Regions from separate parts of the Sporosarcina sp. P20a genome, predicted to be linked through region 2. Evidence: riboswitches for the same ligand, from Rfam matches in the RefSeq annotation. Region 2 holds a riboswitch; each other region holds the start of a gene.
The links. Region 2 has a riboswitch for cobalamin ahead of CSV72_RS13340 (ABC transporter substrate-binding protein). Riboswitches for the same ligand answer to the same signal wherever they lie in the genome.

Region 1: linked by a shared signal. The riboswitch ahead of CSV72_RS09760 (hypothetical protein) and the one ahead of CSV72_RS13340 (ABC transporter substrate-binding protein) in region 2 are both predicted to bind cobalamin.
Region 3: linked by a shared signal. The riboswitch ahead of CSV72_RS04015 (S-layer homology domain-containing protein) and the one ahead of CSV72_RS13340 (ABC transporter substrate-binding protein) in region 2 are both predicted to bind cobalamin.

What each region holds. Positions count from the first base shown of each region.
Region 1 covers NZ_PDYT01000009.1:81,547-86,510, reverse strand. The annotation lists gene CSV72_RS09765 (sugar diacid recognition domain-containing protein) at 1-711, opposite strand, end outside; gene CSV72_RS09760 (hypothetical protein) at 787-2,061, opposite strand; cobalamin riboswitch at 2,235-2,411, opposite strand; gene CSV72_RS16745 (hypothetical protein) at 2,579-2,749, opposite strand; gene mdh (malate dehydrogenase) at 3,127-4,077, opposite strand; gene CSV72_RS09750 (BMC domain-containing protein) at 4,133-4,474, opposite strand; gene CSV72_RS09745 (EutN/CcmL family microcompartment protein) at 4,449-4,754, opposite strand; gene pduL (phosphate propanoyltransferase) at 4,771-4,964, opposite strand, start outside.
Region 2 covers NZ_PDYT01000020.1:23,757-28,720, forward strand. The annotation lists gene CSV72_RS13330 (adenosylcobinamide amidohydrolase) at 1-419, opposite strand, end outside; gene CSV72_RS13335 (FecCD family ABC transporter permease) at 422-1,414, opposite strand; gene CSV72_RS13340 (ABC transporter substrate-binding protein) at 1,407-2,393, opposite strand; cobalamin riboswitch at 2,534-2,660, opposite strand; gene argS (arginine--tRNA ligase) at 3,378-4,964, opposite strand, start outside.
Region 3 covers NZ_PDYT01000002.1:127,257-132,220, reverse strand. The annotation lists gene CSV72_RS04030 (hypothetical protein) at 51-470, opposite strand; gene CSV72_RS04025 (3-isopropylmalate dehydrogenase) at 742-1,029, shown strand; gene CSV72_RS04020 (hypothetical protein) at 1,124-2,380, shown strand; cobalamin riboswitch at 2,509-2,704, shown strand; gene CSV72_RS04015 (S-layer homology domain-containing protein) at 2,891-4,964, shown strand, end outside.

The DNA of each region.
Region 1 (4,964 bases), on a different contig from region 2:
ACCTGCGACGACTTGTACTTTCTTGCGCCGTTTTATATGAAGCAATAGAAACTCTAACTCGTTTTTCACTGTTTCTTGATTCATTTCAGGTAATAATAGTAAGATTTTATTTTGCGCCCAGCGGATCATCTTCATGGAAGGATGGATGTTTTGAATCGATGCGAACGTCTCTATTTCCTCGACGGAGAACTGTTCCAATAAATCTAGCACTTCCAAAACCACCACTTGACTGTAAAGTGTCACGTCGATTCCGAGCAGCGTCCCTCGTTCCATAAACCGTTCATCTTTCCTTGATCCTGTCAGCCAGTCAAAGACGAAGAACTCTACATCACGTACTTTTTCATCCTTCTGCTTTCGTTTCAGCGAATCTTGAATGAACAGTTCCGCTACGCGTAAGATCAGCTGAGCCTGCGGATGAATCACGTCTGGATCACCCGTCACGCCAAGTACGGCAATTGGTTCTTCTTCAATAATGATTGGCAAGACAATTCCCCTACGGACCCCTTGCAGACGCTCCGCTTCCTCGTCTCCCATACGGAGCATCGTTTTCTGGCGCATGCTTAACAGTGCACCTTCATGGAACTGATTGATTCGATCCGATTCTGTGCTCGCTTGAATAAAGCCCCTTCTATCTGTTAAGATCACTTGCTGCTGTATCAGATTCGATAATTCCGTTACCATTTCATGTCCTAATGTATCAAATTGAAACACCTGTCTCACCTCGGATGGAAACTGCTAGTAATACTTAGTTTACGCCACTTCAGTTTCCACTACAATAAAGGAGATTCAGATAAGTCGGACTTCCGGAACTCCACTGCTCCATGCCTTTATGAGCAGCTGCAATAGTTCTGCTGTTTCAATGGTTGTAGACTTCTCTAGCGTGACAGATCCGCCTTGATCGGTATGGCGCTGTTCTGCAGTTATTCGGTCAATCATCGCGATTTGTTGTTGTTTTGTCGCCTGACTTATCGAACGATGCATTACCGAAGCCGCTTTGCGCAAAGGTATTTGCATTCCACTTTGACTAGATGCATTCTCCAAGTACCGATTAATTTCTACAGCTACTTCTTCAACAAACAGAATGGCCTTCTCTGAATGTAAACCAATTTGCTGATCGGCTATAGCGGTTTCCCAACCTGCCACTTCAATTTTTATAGTATGCCCCCATATACTTTCAATGCCGTTTAGTAAACGTACAAGTATGGTACAAGTACGTTCCAACTCCGTTTCCTGCATTACGTACGGTAATTGAATATACGAGTATAATACTGCTTTTTCCTGTCGTTCTTTATCGGGAAAATGTACTACAATTCCTTCACTTCCAAGCAGCCGTTTCATCAAACCAATGGCTGAGACTTTTTTATGAGTAATAGAGGAGCTGCCAATGGTTTGAGAATACCTTTCACTGTTAAAGTCTCCAAGGGAACATCCCAGACTGCGTTCTACTTGTTCAGCATCAAATAAACGCCAAGAGCCGCACGCTTTTACTTGTTCCATAAAATAATCAGGTATACGTATATGCTTTTCTTTTACCTTGCTTGATAAAAATGATTCAATTCTGTCGTCAGCAATATCCATAGTATATTGCTGTACTCTCGTCTTTCGCTGATAAAACGTCTTACCAAAGAACGACATGATTTCTGCTGGTAAAGTCACATAGCCATGGCTCAGTATCCAATATGCTTCCTGTACTTTCTGCAAGCGCCGGACAGTTTCATTTTGCATCGCAGCCATTGCAATGAGCATGAGCCGTTCCTGCGGCAGTCCTATCCGCTGATTATAATAATCAGATGTTACAAATTCATTCATATACTGCTGCAATTGTGCAGAAGGTATCAATCGATCGCGTTCAGCTACGATCTGTAAGCCGAGCCATTTAATTTCACTTGCCGAATAGTTATAGATCCATTGACCGTATAATCCGTCTTGTAACAGCTTCCGTACCACTTGATGAAATCCTGAATACACAGGTCTACCACGCCGTTGTTCTGCTTGTTTATACAATATCTGCAATAGCGCATGTTCATGTATTCGTTCCTTTGTCTGTTCAAATACTCTCATGTCGTAGTCTCCTTTCGTAAACAACAAAAAACAATCATTCCGCCTCTTCGGCAAGATGATTGCAATAGTTGTGAATGAGGAAACAAATTCAGGCAACTTGAATACACTCCATACAAAAATGCATAGATACAGATACCTTTTTTGCTTCCACTCCTCAACCCCCGAAGAAAGTGTCGCTTTGACGATACGTGGCAGGTCTCCTGGCTTCACTTCATCCTTCCGCCAATGCCTTCCCATGTCTCCATAGTGGCTAATTCTAGCGGTCGTCCGTGTGTACAGTTGCGGGGACAGCTCCGGTTTACGGATTCCCTTTTATACCTTGATAGGTACCAGCGCATCGTGCAAACTCATTTATTTGATTGACTTCATTTTATCATGGATAACATAGAGAGTGGTAGCGTTTGTTTTCAATAAGAACGAAGACATAACTAAACAGGGTGCCTATGCAGAAAACTACTGTGAGTACATCCACAATCGTTTTTTTGCTAGGCACCCTGTATCGAGCTTTCGTCATTATTTACATTAGTTGTTGTTCGCATAAACAGCCACACTCCGCCAATCCTTGAACATATGCTTCTTCCCATGTGATTCCGTGGATGAAACCATTCTCCGAGTAGCCTGTGATCAAATAGAACGTCTCGTTTTGCTCTGGTAATGATGAATTGCTTTGATAGGTGTTGTTATTCATAATAATTACCTCCTGGACTTTGTATTTTTCATAGTATATGCCATGTCGGGGAATTAAAGAACATTTTCTAAGCTTCTATTTATAAAAGGCTGATTGACAGCGCTTACATTTGGAGAGCCAAAGAAAATAAATTCTTTATATATTTCCGAGCTAGTATATAAAGGCACACTCTATTATTCAGTTAATTCTTTTTATTGTATCACGTAAATAAATAAATGTAAATAAATAAGCGATGATTTCCTATTAACTTTTGTTAGTTTTTAAAATTAACCTATGACTTCTTTATCATTCATCGACTGAAATGTGCCTAAAAAACTTCTTTATATACAAAAACATCTCCCTAAGTCCACTTTACGACTTAGAGAGATCAGTAGTTATTACGACATTTGTTTTTCACAAATTTCGATGACTGCTTTGACAGAGTCAGCTGAATGATCGAGTGCTTTTTGTTCGTCTTCTGTTAACGGAAGTTCAATTACACTCTCAATACCATTGCCCCCAAGAACAGTAGGCACACCTAAGTAGATATTTTGATATCCATATTCGCCTTCTAAGTAAGCGATAGATGGCATAATTCGCTTTTTATCTTTGATAATTGCTTCAGCCATCTCCACCAAAGCGGCAGCAGGTGCATAATACGCACTACCATTACCTAGCAAAGAGACGATCTCCCCGCCACCTTTTCGAGTACGCTCCACAATTGCTTCTAGTCGTTCATTCGAAATGATTTTATCCAACGGAATGCCACCAGCATACGAATAACGCACAAGTGGAACCATATCATCACCGTGCCCACCAAGAACAAAGCCCGAAATATCTTCTACAGAAATATTCAATTCTTCTGAGATGAACGTATTGAATCGTGCAGTATCGAGCACACCTGATTGTCCGATTACACGATTTTTAGGAAAGCCAGTTGTCTTATAGCAAACATACGTCATCGCATCTACTGGGTTACTTAAAATTAGCACGATACTGTCTGGAGCATAGCGTTTCACTTGTTCAGAAACAGAACGCATAATCTTTGCATTGGTCGCAACTAAATCATCACGACTCATGCCTGGTTTACGCGCGATGCCTGCAGTAATGATAACCATTGCAGCACCTTCAATATCCTCGTAATTTGAAGTACCTGTAATACGGGAGTTGAACTGTTGCACAGGACTTGTCTGAAGAAGATCCAGTGCTTTACCTTTTGTCGGATTGGAGAGGTCAGGGATATCAACTAAGACGATGTCGCCTAATTCCTTCTGAGCCGCCATCAATGCGGCAGTTGCCCCTGTGTGACCAGCTCCGATGACTGCGATCTTATGTCGTTTGAAAGCCATGGAAATCACTCCTTTCTATAGATTTCATTATGAAAAGTATGCTAATAAGCATCCGTCAGTCTTTCTTCGGTGCCTTCTTAGCTTCTGTAGATTTCTTTATTTGTGGAATTTCTGGAGTAGTCGGCGCTAGGGGTTTCACCATGCCGTATACTGAATCATCAGGACGCGGTATCACATGCGCACCTAGCAATTCACCTACACGCGCTGCTGCGTCGCGACCTGCATCAACAGCTGCCTGAACCGCACCGACGTCACCTTGAACAATGACCGTGACGATTCCGCCATCCACCATCTCCTGTGATACTAACTCCACATTAGATGCCTTCACCATTGCATCCGCCGCTTCAATCGATCCGATCAATCCTTTTGTCTCAATCATTCCGATCGCTTGACTCATGTATATCACCTCTCTTTACTTCTGTTGAATCGATAATACCAATAATGACCGCGTCGATTGGGATCGGGTTTTCTTTCGGTAAAATAAAACGTGAAGAACCGCCACTCGTAATGAGTACCTCGTCACCAACCCCTGCTCCAATACGATCCGCCGCGACCATATGCGACTGTATACTATTGCCGTGCGCGTCAATCGGCTGGATGATTAACAACTTAAGTCCTGATAATCCATCCTCTTTACGGGTTGCCCATACATTACCAATCACTCTACCCATTCGCATGCGTAATCACCTTTTTCTACTTTCTACTCGTTATCGTTTTACCGAGCTCTCGTGCTGTATCTCTTGCTAATGCCGTAACAATTGTACCTTTATTGATGACGATCTCTTTTTCTGAAATCACTGCTACGTCTTCCGCCGACAAAAGCTTTTTTGTGAATTCTAATGCCTTCGGAATACTTACTGGATGAGATGTCTTTACTGTTTCTATTT
Region 2 (4,964 bases):
GATAATAATTCAATCGCGGTATTTTCATATCGCGTGACACCTGTATGGTTCATCGCTTCCTGCACCGCTTGCTCGTCTAGCTCCGACCAGCTCGAGAAAATCCCCGACTGGTATGGATAACGACCGAGAGCGACGGTGTCTTCGACGCTATGGGAAAAGGCGTGCGCATGAAGCTGTGGCAAGACGGCCACTTGTTGCGCAAACTGCTTTTGGGTATAGGCGCCAGAAGGTTTACCTGCAATCATCACTTTACCGCTTTGTTTCGGCAAAATTCCCGAGATGATTTTCAGTAACGTAGATTTCCCGCTACCATTCGGCCCTAAAATCCCAAGAACTTCTCCTTTTTCCACGTGGAACGACACATTTCGCACAATCGGTTCCTTACCGTAGCCTCCCGATAAATTGTCCACTTGTAACATCTTCACATCGCTCCTTTTCTACGTTGTTTGTAAAAGATATAGGCAAACACCGGAGCGCCAATGAATGCTGTAATGACACCGACCGGTAATTCAGCCGGTGAAATAATAGTTCGTGCTACGAGATCGCAAATGATCAATAATGAAGCACCGTTAAATAATGATAACGGCAATACGTGACGGTGATCGGAGCCCCATAACATGCGTGTCATATGAGGTACAACTAGGCCGACGAAGCCGATTGTTCCAGATACAGCAACAGCAGAACCTGTTAATACCGAACCACCTAGCAAAATCATCAATTTACGCTGTTTGACATTGACTCCGAGATGATGTGCACGTTCTTCACCGAATAATAAAGCGTTCAATTCACGGCGATTGAGCCACAGCATGAATGAGCCGATGATGAAAAACGGTAGTACCATTACAATATAATTCCAACCGCGCATCGATACGCTACCAAGCAGCCAACCGACAATCTGACGGAGTTCTTCTTGCGTTAACGCAATCATCAGCGACAGTACGGAACCGAGAAATGAACCAAATATGATTCCTGTTAAAATAATCGTTTCCATTTTCATTGACCGATCGACGAGACGTGCAAAACCGATCACTAGAAACATCGTCACCGCGGCACCAATCATACTAAATACGGGTAAGGTGAATGCGCCAAGAATCGGTAGTGAAATACCAAAAAAGAGTGTGATCACGGCGCCGACAGAGGCACCGGATGACACTCCGAGGGTGTAAGGATCAGCTAATGGGTTTTTCAATAGCCCTTGGAAAGCGGCTCCTGAAATAGCCAGTGATGCACCGACGATTCCTGCCAGCAACACACGCGGCATACGGATCTTCCACAAAATATTACTCGCAGTCGCATCCGATTGATTCCATAGCGTCTCTATTGGTATTTTCACTGTACCGATCGATACGCCGAGCCAGATCGCCACAAGCAATGTGGCAATCGACACGACATAGGCGAGAGCGGTTTTATTCACCGAATACCTCAGGATAGACTGCTTTCGCAAACAATTCTAATCCATCAGCTAAACGTGGACCTGTACGGCTTGTAATATCTTCATCCAGTTGAATAACTTGATCTTCTTTGACCGCAGTCACCGCATCAAACCCGTCACGCGTTTTAATATTTTCTACGACGTTCGGAACATAGCTATATATAGCTAAAATCACATCCGGATTTTCATCTACAATTGTTTCAGGGCTGATCATAATCCAGCCTTCTTCTGTCACGATGTTTTCAGCGTGGATCATATCCAAGAATTGCTGAGGGAATGTCCCTGTTCCTGGCGTATAGATTTCAGGTGCATCGGAGTTTTCAACAAACACGCGCTTCTTGTCCGTGATGTCCGCTGCTTTCTTCTCGATATCCGCAATTTTTGTCTTCATATCTTCAACGATTTGATTCGCTTCCACATTTTTGTCCATGACTTTACCAATCAATTCAATTGTTTCATATGTCTCATCAAAAGTTCCCGCATTCGGTACGACGATTACCGGGATGCCTGCGTCACGAATTTGTTTCAAACCTTCTTCATTCGAACCCATCATCATTTCATGTGCAAATACCGCTTCCGGCTGCAATGAAATGACTTTTTCCACGTTGACCGTAAAGTCCCCTACTGTATCAAGATCCGCTACTTCCTCAGGAAAGTCATCGTTTTCTGTTACTGCGATAACTTGATCACCTGCATCAATACCGAATAAAATTTCCGTGTTGCTTGGAATTAATGAAATGACAGTTTCCGGCGCTTGTTCAAATGTAATTTCTTCACCGGTTGCATCTGTCAACGTGTATGGATAACTCGTTGTATCCGTTGATTGTTGTTCTGTTTTCGATTCTTCGCCAGACTGATTTTCATCTGCCGGTGTTTCTTCTTTTTTACTGTCGCTTCCGCATGCTGCAAGTAGTAGTACCGCGATCATTGCTGTCAGCATCAGTTGCCAAAACTTCTTCATGTGTGTTCCTCCTCTAATATGTGTGGTGCATTACGCAAGCCGCAGACATGAAAAAAACCTCCGATAGTTCGAAGGATTAGGTGGGATGAAATCAGCGCATGATTTCTTCCACTGTACCTATCCTCGTAGGTTGCCGCGGAACTTCATTTTCTAAAAAGGCAGGTGACCTGGCTTGTGCATCGCACTTACAGTGGCGGGACCGCATCGGATTTGAACCGATTTCGCTTTTCATCTCAAGTTTCGAGAACCTTTTCAGAAGATATGTAATTATGACTTATTATAGCGATAATAGCGGTGGTTGTACAGGGGATAGGAGGAGATTGAAACGTGTTTGGGAGTGAGGCTCCAGCAGGGGGACGCTTTCCGGAGGGCCTTGGTTGAGCCAACCAGGTCGCTTTGCTCCCTTTGGTTGTCTCATCTGTCAGGCTGATCCTCCCGGAGTCGCCCCCTGCTTCCGCCTCACTCCTTACTTTTTGTTGTGTTGGCAGGTTGAACCGCTTTTAAGTTGTTGATGCGTCTAGGGCCATTGGAACTTTTTGGACATATTCATTTTTTCAACAAGATAAGTACGCAACGCATCAATTACATCCCCTACTCGATATGACAAGAAAACACGAGGTGTGCCCTTGAACTTCACTTTCACACTCAAGAAAGGACACCAGTGAAGCGAAGTGCAAGGCGGCGACTCGGGGAGGATCAGCTCGACAGGCTAGACAACCAAAGGAAGCGCAGCGACCTGGTTGGCTTGCCGCGAGCCCTCCCGAACGCGTCCGCCTGGAACGTAGCGTAACGGTGCTTTTCCTCTCACAACCTTAGAAAACAATTGCTTGTAAGCTCTTGAACTTCATTCTCTAACTCAGAAAGGAACACCAGTGAAGCGAAGTGAGAGCCGTTACGGAGGACGGCTTTTGCTCTTCCCCTTCCCCCTCAAAAAGCGAAAGCAAAAAAGCCAAGCAGTAAACCCGCTTGGCCATTTTCAACATATTACATTCTTTCAGGTGCTTTAACGCCAACCAGTTTCAACGCGTTGGCAATCGTAGTTTTAGTTGCTGTAATCAAAGCCAAACGCGCTTCGGAAAGATCTTTGTTTTCCGGATCGAGCACTTTATTAGCATTGTAGAAACTATGGAATGTAGCCGCGAGTTCCTGGATATATGTTGTCACCCGGTGTGGTGCGCGCATGCGAGCTGAGTCGCTAATTAGTTTCGGGAAGTCTCCGAGTTTCTTTAGTAGCTCTAGCTCTTTTTCGTCTTGCAATAGCGTGACGTTGTCTGTTGACGCTTCTACGTTCTGTTCTTTTGCCTGACGCAAGATTGAGCAAATACGCGCGTGCGCATATTGTGCGTAGTAGACAGGGTTTTCATTGGATTTGGATACTGCCAAATCTAGATCGAAGTCCATTTGTGCGTCGCCTGAGCGCATCGCGAAGAAATAACGTACAGCATCTAGGCCGACTTCTTCTACAAGTTCACGTAGTGTGACCGCTTTTCCTGTTCGCTTGCTCATCTTGAACTTTTCTCCGTCTTTATAAAGCTGAACCATTTGCGCCACTTCTACTTCAAGCGTATCGCGGTCATAGCCAAGTGCCTGGATTGCCGCTTTCATACGTGGAATATATCCGTGGTGGTCCGCTCCCCAAATATTGATGAGTTTATCGAATCCGCGACTCAATTTATCTTGGTGATAGGCGATGTCTGGCGTTAAATACGTAAATGAACCGTCTTGTTTGATCAGCACACGGTCTTTGTCGTCGCCAAATGTAGTGGAACGGAACCAAGTGGCACCGTCTTCTTCATAGACGTGACCATTTTCACGAAGTTTATTGAGTGCGACTTCGATCTTGCCATTGTTATATAGAGACGTTTCCGAGAACCAGTGGTCGAAATGAACGCGGAAGTCTGCCAAGTCTTTCTTTAGTTTATCCAGTTCGATATTCAAGCCGTGTTCACGGAAAAACGCCAGTCGCTCTTCTTCTGGAACATGGACATACTTGTCGCCGTATTGTTCGACGAGGCCTTTTGCGATCGTGATAATATCTGCACCACGATAGCCATCTTCGGGCATTTCTTTTTCTAATCCAAGCGCTTCGAAATATCGAACGTCAATAGATAACGCTAAGTTATTTATTTGATTACCCGCATCATTGATATAGTATTCGCGTGCTACGTCATAGCCAGCTTTGTCGAGAATATTACATAATGAATCACCAAGGGAAGCCCCGCGTGCGTGTCCTAAGTGCAAGTCGCCTGTTGGGTTCGCTGAGACGAATTCAACTTGAATCTTCTGTTGCTGTCCGCTGTCTGAACGTCCGTAGTCTGCTCCTTGGTCGAGGACAGATTTCACGATATCCCCGAGGCTGTCTGTTTTTAAACGGATATTGAGGAAACCAGGTCCAGCAATTTCAATGGAGTCGATTGCGGTGTTCGTCGTATCAAGGTGCTCCAAGATACTTTCCGCGATCGCACGTGGTGGCTTTTTCGCAAGTTTCGTCAACTGCATAGCAATGTTCGCTGCATAGTCTCCGTTCTCTTTACTTCTTGGTGATTCCAGTTTAATTTCTGGAATATCTGC
Region 3 (4,964 bases), on a different contig from region 2:
ACCATAAACAAAGTATAAAATCTTCATATTAATATGGGCAGTTTTGTCTTTTAGTTTTTTAGAAAAGACGCAACCCAATTTTCAATATCTTCCCGGGTAGCGGATAGAGTGATTCCGAGTTTTGATTCAGTTCCCATATACGAATTAATATAGCCAGTATCCATGAAAACCGTGAACTCATAAAAGTTTTCATCATGAGGGTCTTGTAAATAAGAGAAAGAAACCCCTGGTGAAAGCACACTTAAAGTTCCATTATTCTTTTCATCCATTTTCTTCAACTGTTCAAGTAATGTTTCGATATCTTGATTGAGCCAAACAAAGTTATGTGAGTAATTCAAGAATCCGTAAGAGAAGGTTAATTTGAATTCAATTTCGAAAAGGCCATCTTCTGGCTCTCCAATTTTAAATACTTCATGTGTTACTTCTGTTTCGCTAAAATCAAAACTTTCATCTTTTAGTGTATATTCCATAGTCACGTATCCTTTCAATATAAAAATTTCTGTGAAGTGAACTAACGATCGTGTGACACATGAAAAATGATACTATAAAGATCATAAAAAATGAATCAAGATATATTTTTATAATAACTTTATTTTTTGTTATTCAATTAAAATAACATAGCTTGGTTGTAAAACTTAAATTAAATAATAATCTGAAGACGTTAATTGCAAAGTGTTATGACGAAAAGGTCAAATGATTTTAGTTTAAAGGGGTAGATGGATTTCTACGAGGGGGAGCTAGATGAGTGGTTTTTTCTTAATACTTATGGGCGTTTTTATTGTCGTTGTAAATCTTATTGGTTATATATATTACAAGAAAAAGAAAAGCCTATACTATGCAGCTTTTACCGTATTACTATCAGCAGTTTTTTTAGGGGCAATCGGTGGCGCAATAGCGCTTTTTGTTATTCGTGATGCCTTTGCGATATTTTACGGCATGCAGATAGCATACTATCTATTAATAAATAGCGTCATCGTTTTTTCAATTGCCATTTTAGCAACTGTCAAAAGAAAATTAACGGCTTGGTAATTTTAATACTTGAAATGTACTATTAAGCTAGCCATTTAGATGAAAACCAGTGCATATATGAAGAACAACTACTAAAATAGTGGGGTGTAAATAAATGACTCGTCGAATAGCAGAACAGTTTCTGAATAAATTAATACCATTGGATACTCAAGATATAGCAGATGTATTGAATAGAAAAGTGAGTGAAGCTTCATATGATAATAGAAGTTCTTTCCTATTATTACGGCTCAAAAATAGAACTTCAGCCGAACTGTATGATCTTTATACACGAGATGAATTAATCGAAATGATTCTGCAAATTGAATTGCCACAAACAACGGAGTTTTTTGTAGAGCGGGGATTTGTCCATAAGGTCATCGAACATCCTTGTATTCGTTGTAATTTGAAACGAGAGCCCCAGGAGTTTACATACAATATCGAAATTTGTAGGGAATGTTTGCATACTAGTCCTAAGAACGAGTTGGTCGAGTATATATTCCGTTTAATAAACTATATAGATTCGAACCAAGCAACACTAGTTCATGCGGATTTACACTTAAAGAGTACTGCTGAAATTCACATTGTGTTTGCGAAATATGAATTGATAGATATGATTTTGAGATTGGCATCTGACTTTGATTCAACGACCAATGAAGAAGAGCGACTAATTCAAGAAATCGATTGTGAACGCCTACTGAATGACTATCCAATAGATGAACTGGTGAAAAGTGTAAGAAGGTTTTTAAAAGGTTCGAAAAAAAGAGACGAGTTATGGAGAAAATACGTGCCTGACTATATGAAGCAGCAATACAGTGATTGGGAAACCGGTTCACTACAGCAAATATATACTGAGGCTAATAGACTTATTTCAACACAAGGTAAAGTTGCACGCGAACAACTGATGAGCTTTGCCTCAGATCTTTCACGTATCATCTTTGACAATAAGAATGAAAATGAGATAGATGATGAACCGATTCATAGCCTTGACGAAGTAGAAGCTCATATTACATTTGCAGTGGAAATGGTCATGTTGCCATACCTTGATTTATTGGATCAAATTGAAGAGGCAGAAGGTTTGGCACGTTTTAATACTTTAGCGAACGACCAATTAGCTAATTCTATAAAATCGGAAATAATAGCTCGAGATGCTGGGGTATGTGTGATCTGTACAAGTAACACAGATATTCATGCTCACTTTAGAATACCTCAAAAATATGGGGGACTACACCAATTAAATAATATAGTGACGTTGTGCAATTCTTGTAAACAAGTAGTTGAAACAACAAATATTCGCGCTGCCGTCACAACGGGAATTTTTAATTACAATAGAGCACTAGGAAGAAGATTGCTAAAACAAGAGAAACGGAGTTAAGAAAGTAATGTCTCTCTAAATGTGAAAGTGCAAAGCAATTTCTTATTGGTAAATCTCACTAAAACAGAGCTTCAATCTAGTTATACTGTCTATTGATTTTACACCGCAAAACCTATATGCTTAGTAGCAGTTATATAGAATATTTTGGTACTTTGCCTAAATTGCAAAGATTAAAAAGGAATCAGGTGCAAATCCTGAACGGTCCGGCCACTGTAAAATGGGAAGTAACTTCTAAATAATTAGCCACTGGTTAAAAAACTGGGAAGGCAGAAGGTACGATATATCCCCATAAGTCAGGAGACTTGCCAAAGTATGTAAACATGACACCTTCCGGTAAAGGGTGAATTGTGTATCATTCAATTGGCGTAGTATATTTATTGAACATACATGGTTCCCATCTCTCTTTTTCGGAGATGGGGACTTTTTTATGTAAAAAAATAGTAAGGAGGGGAATCGAACGAGGAATAAATAAAAAATTCAAACAAAAAATAAAACTAAAAGGAGAATAAAATGAAACGTATTGTAAAAGCGATATCGTTGATGTTGCTGTCGTTTGTGATGGTACTTTCTATGATGCCACTACAGTCACTAGCCGCCGCATTTGATCCGAAAACTGATTATGAAAGCCTTGAAGCAAGATTTTGGGAGGATGAAAAGCCACCTATTGGCTTCTATATCAATGCTTCTGCTCGGTACATATTAGAAACGGTACCAGAGCCGGCTATGGGTACAAGTTCAGGTGAGTGGTCTGTTATGGATTTACTCCGCGGGAAATATACAGGATATGATTATATCAATTATATTCCTAATAACTATTTTGAAGATTATCTAACGCGTATCGAAGGATATGTCACAGACAAAAAAGGGAATCTTCACCGAGCAAAATCTACAGAATGGTCGAGATTGATTTTAGCATTATCCTCACTTGGCTATGACATTAAAAACGTAGCGGGGTATGACTTTATTGAAGAGCTTTCTAAATCACATAAATTCTCCTATAGACAAGGAATCAATGGTCCTATTTGGGAAATTATCGCTCTGAATACAGGTAGATATCCATTATTACCAGCAGATCCTCAAAATGAGGATGCAAATACTTTTGGAAAAATGATTGATCATATTTTGAATTTGGAAATAAATGAATCTAATGGTGGTTGGGCTCTAACAGGAAAAAACCCTGATCCAGATATTACAGGAATGGCACTTCAAGCTTTAGCACCCTATTATTTAGACGAAACTTTGTATAAAAAAACAGGAGCAACGGCAACGTATAACGAATTTGCGAAATCTGTAGAAAGAGCCATTTTTGTGCTATCTCAAATCCAAAAACCGAACGGTGGATACCATAGTGTAGGAGCGCTGAATTCTGAAAGTACTACACAAGTTATTGTAGCGTTAACTGCATTAAATATGGATCCGATGTCGTCCAATATCAACTTACCTAGAATTGGTAAAATTGCAAACTTTATTACAGAAGGCGCCATGCAAGATGGAGTTTGGTCAAATAATATGATTGACGGCTTGTTGACATTTTGGGCTCCCAATAGTGGTGCTGCGAAAGGTTCTACTCCTGAAGTAGGTGGATTCAAGCACGTCACGACAGGATATGATGGCGGTGGTGGATCCGGAACGGGTGTCAATGGAATGGCTACAGACCAGGCTTTATACGGTTTGATTGCGTATGATCGTTTTCTGAAAAAGGAAAAACCGCTTTATGACATGAGGGATATGACAAATGGCGAATATAAAACGATGAAAGCGAAAACACACAAAGTCACATATACCCACAAGCGAGCGAGCGATAGCTCGGTGGAAAAATTATCACCTTACGCCTTGTTGACTATACCAGAAAAAGCGAATGTTGAAAGTTGGAACACAAAGGCGGATGGTACAGGATCCAGATACTTGCCGGGTGAGAAATTAGTCATGCCGGAACACGATATTATTTTGTATGCCCAAACAGATGTAGAAGGTGAAACAGGAGATGTTCAAGGTGTTCAAAAGGTCATAGATCTGATCACAGAATTGCCTGAAGCGAACATGCTGACAAGGGAACATGAAGGTGAAGTGTTACGAGCGAAAGCATTGTACGAAAAACTATCAAGCGAAGATCGACTGAAAGTGAAGAATCATAATAAATTGGTAGTTGCAGAAGGAAGAATGAATCAAATACTAGCGCAATATGATGATGAACTAAAAGTTGATAACCTGATCCAAACAATCGATTCACTCGTAGCGGTCGAACCACTTACTGTCGATTATGAACTAGCAGTTGGCAATGCGAGAAGAGCATATAATGCATTAACCGCGGCACAAAGACTTAAAATTACGAATATTAGACAGTTGCAAAACCTTGAAGCGAAGATGGCCATCCTCGTTAGCCAAAACAATAAAGAAGATGATGCCTATCAAGGAGCGATAGGTGAAGGTGAGAAGACAGTGGATACGGTCATTCGCTTAATCAAAGCGTTACCAAGCGTTGACAAATTAACGCTAGAAGGAACAATAGAAGTAAGAAAAACTAGAGTCTATTACGATGCATTGACAGATGCACAAAAGAAAACTGTCACAAATCGTGATAAAT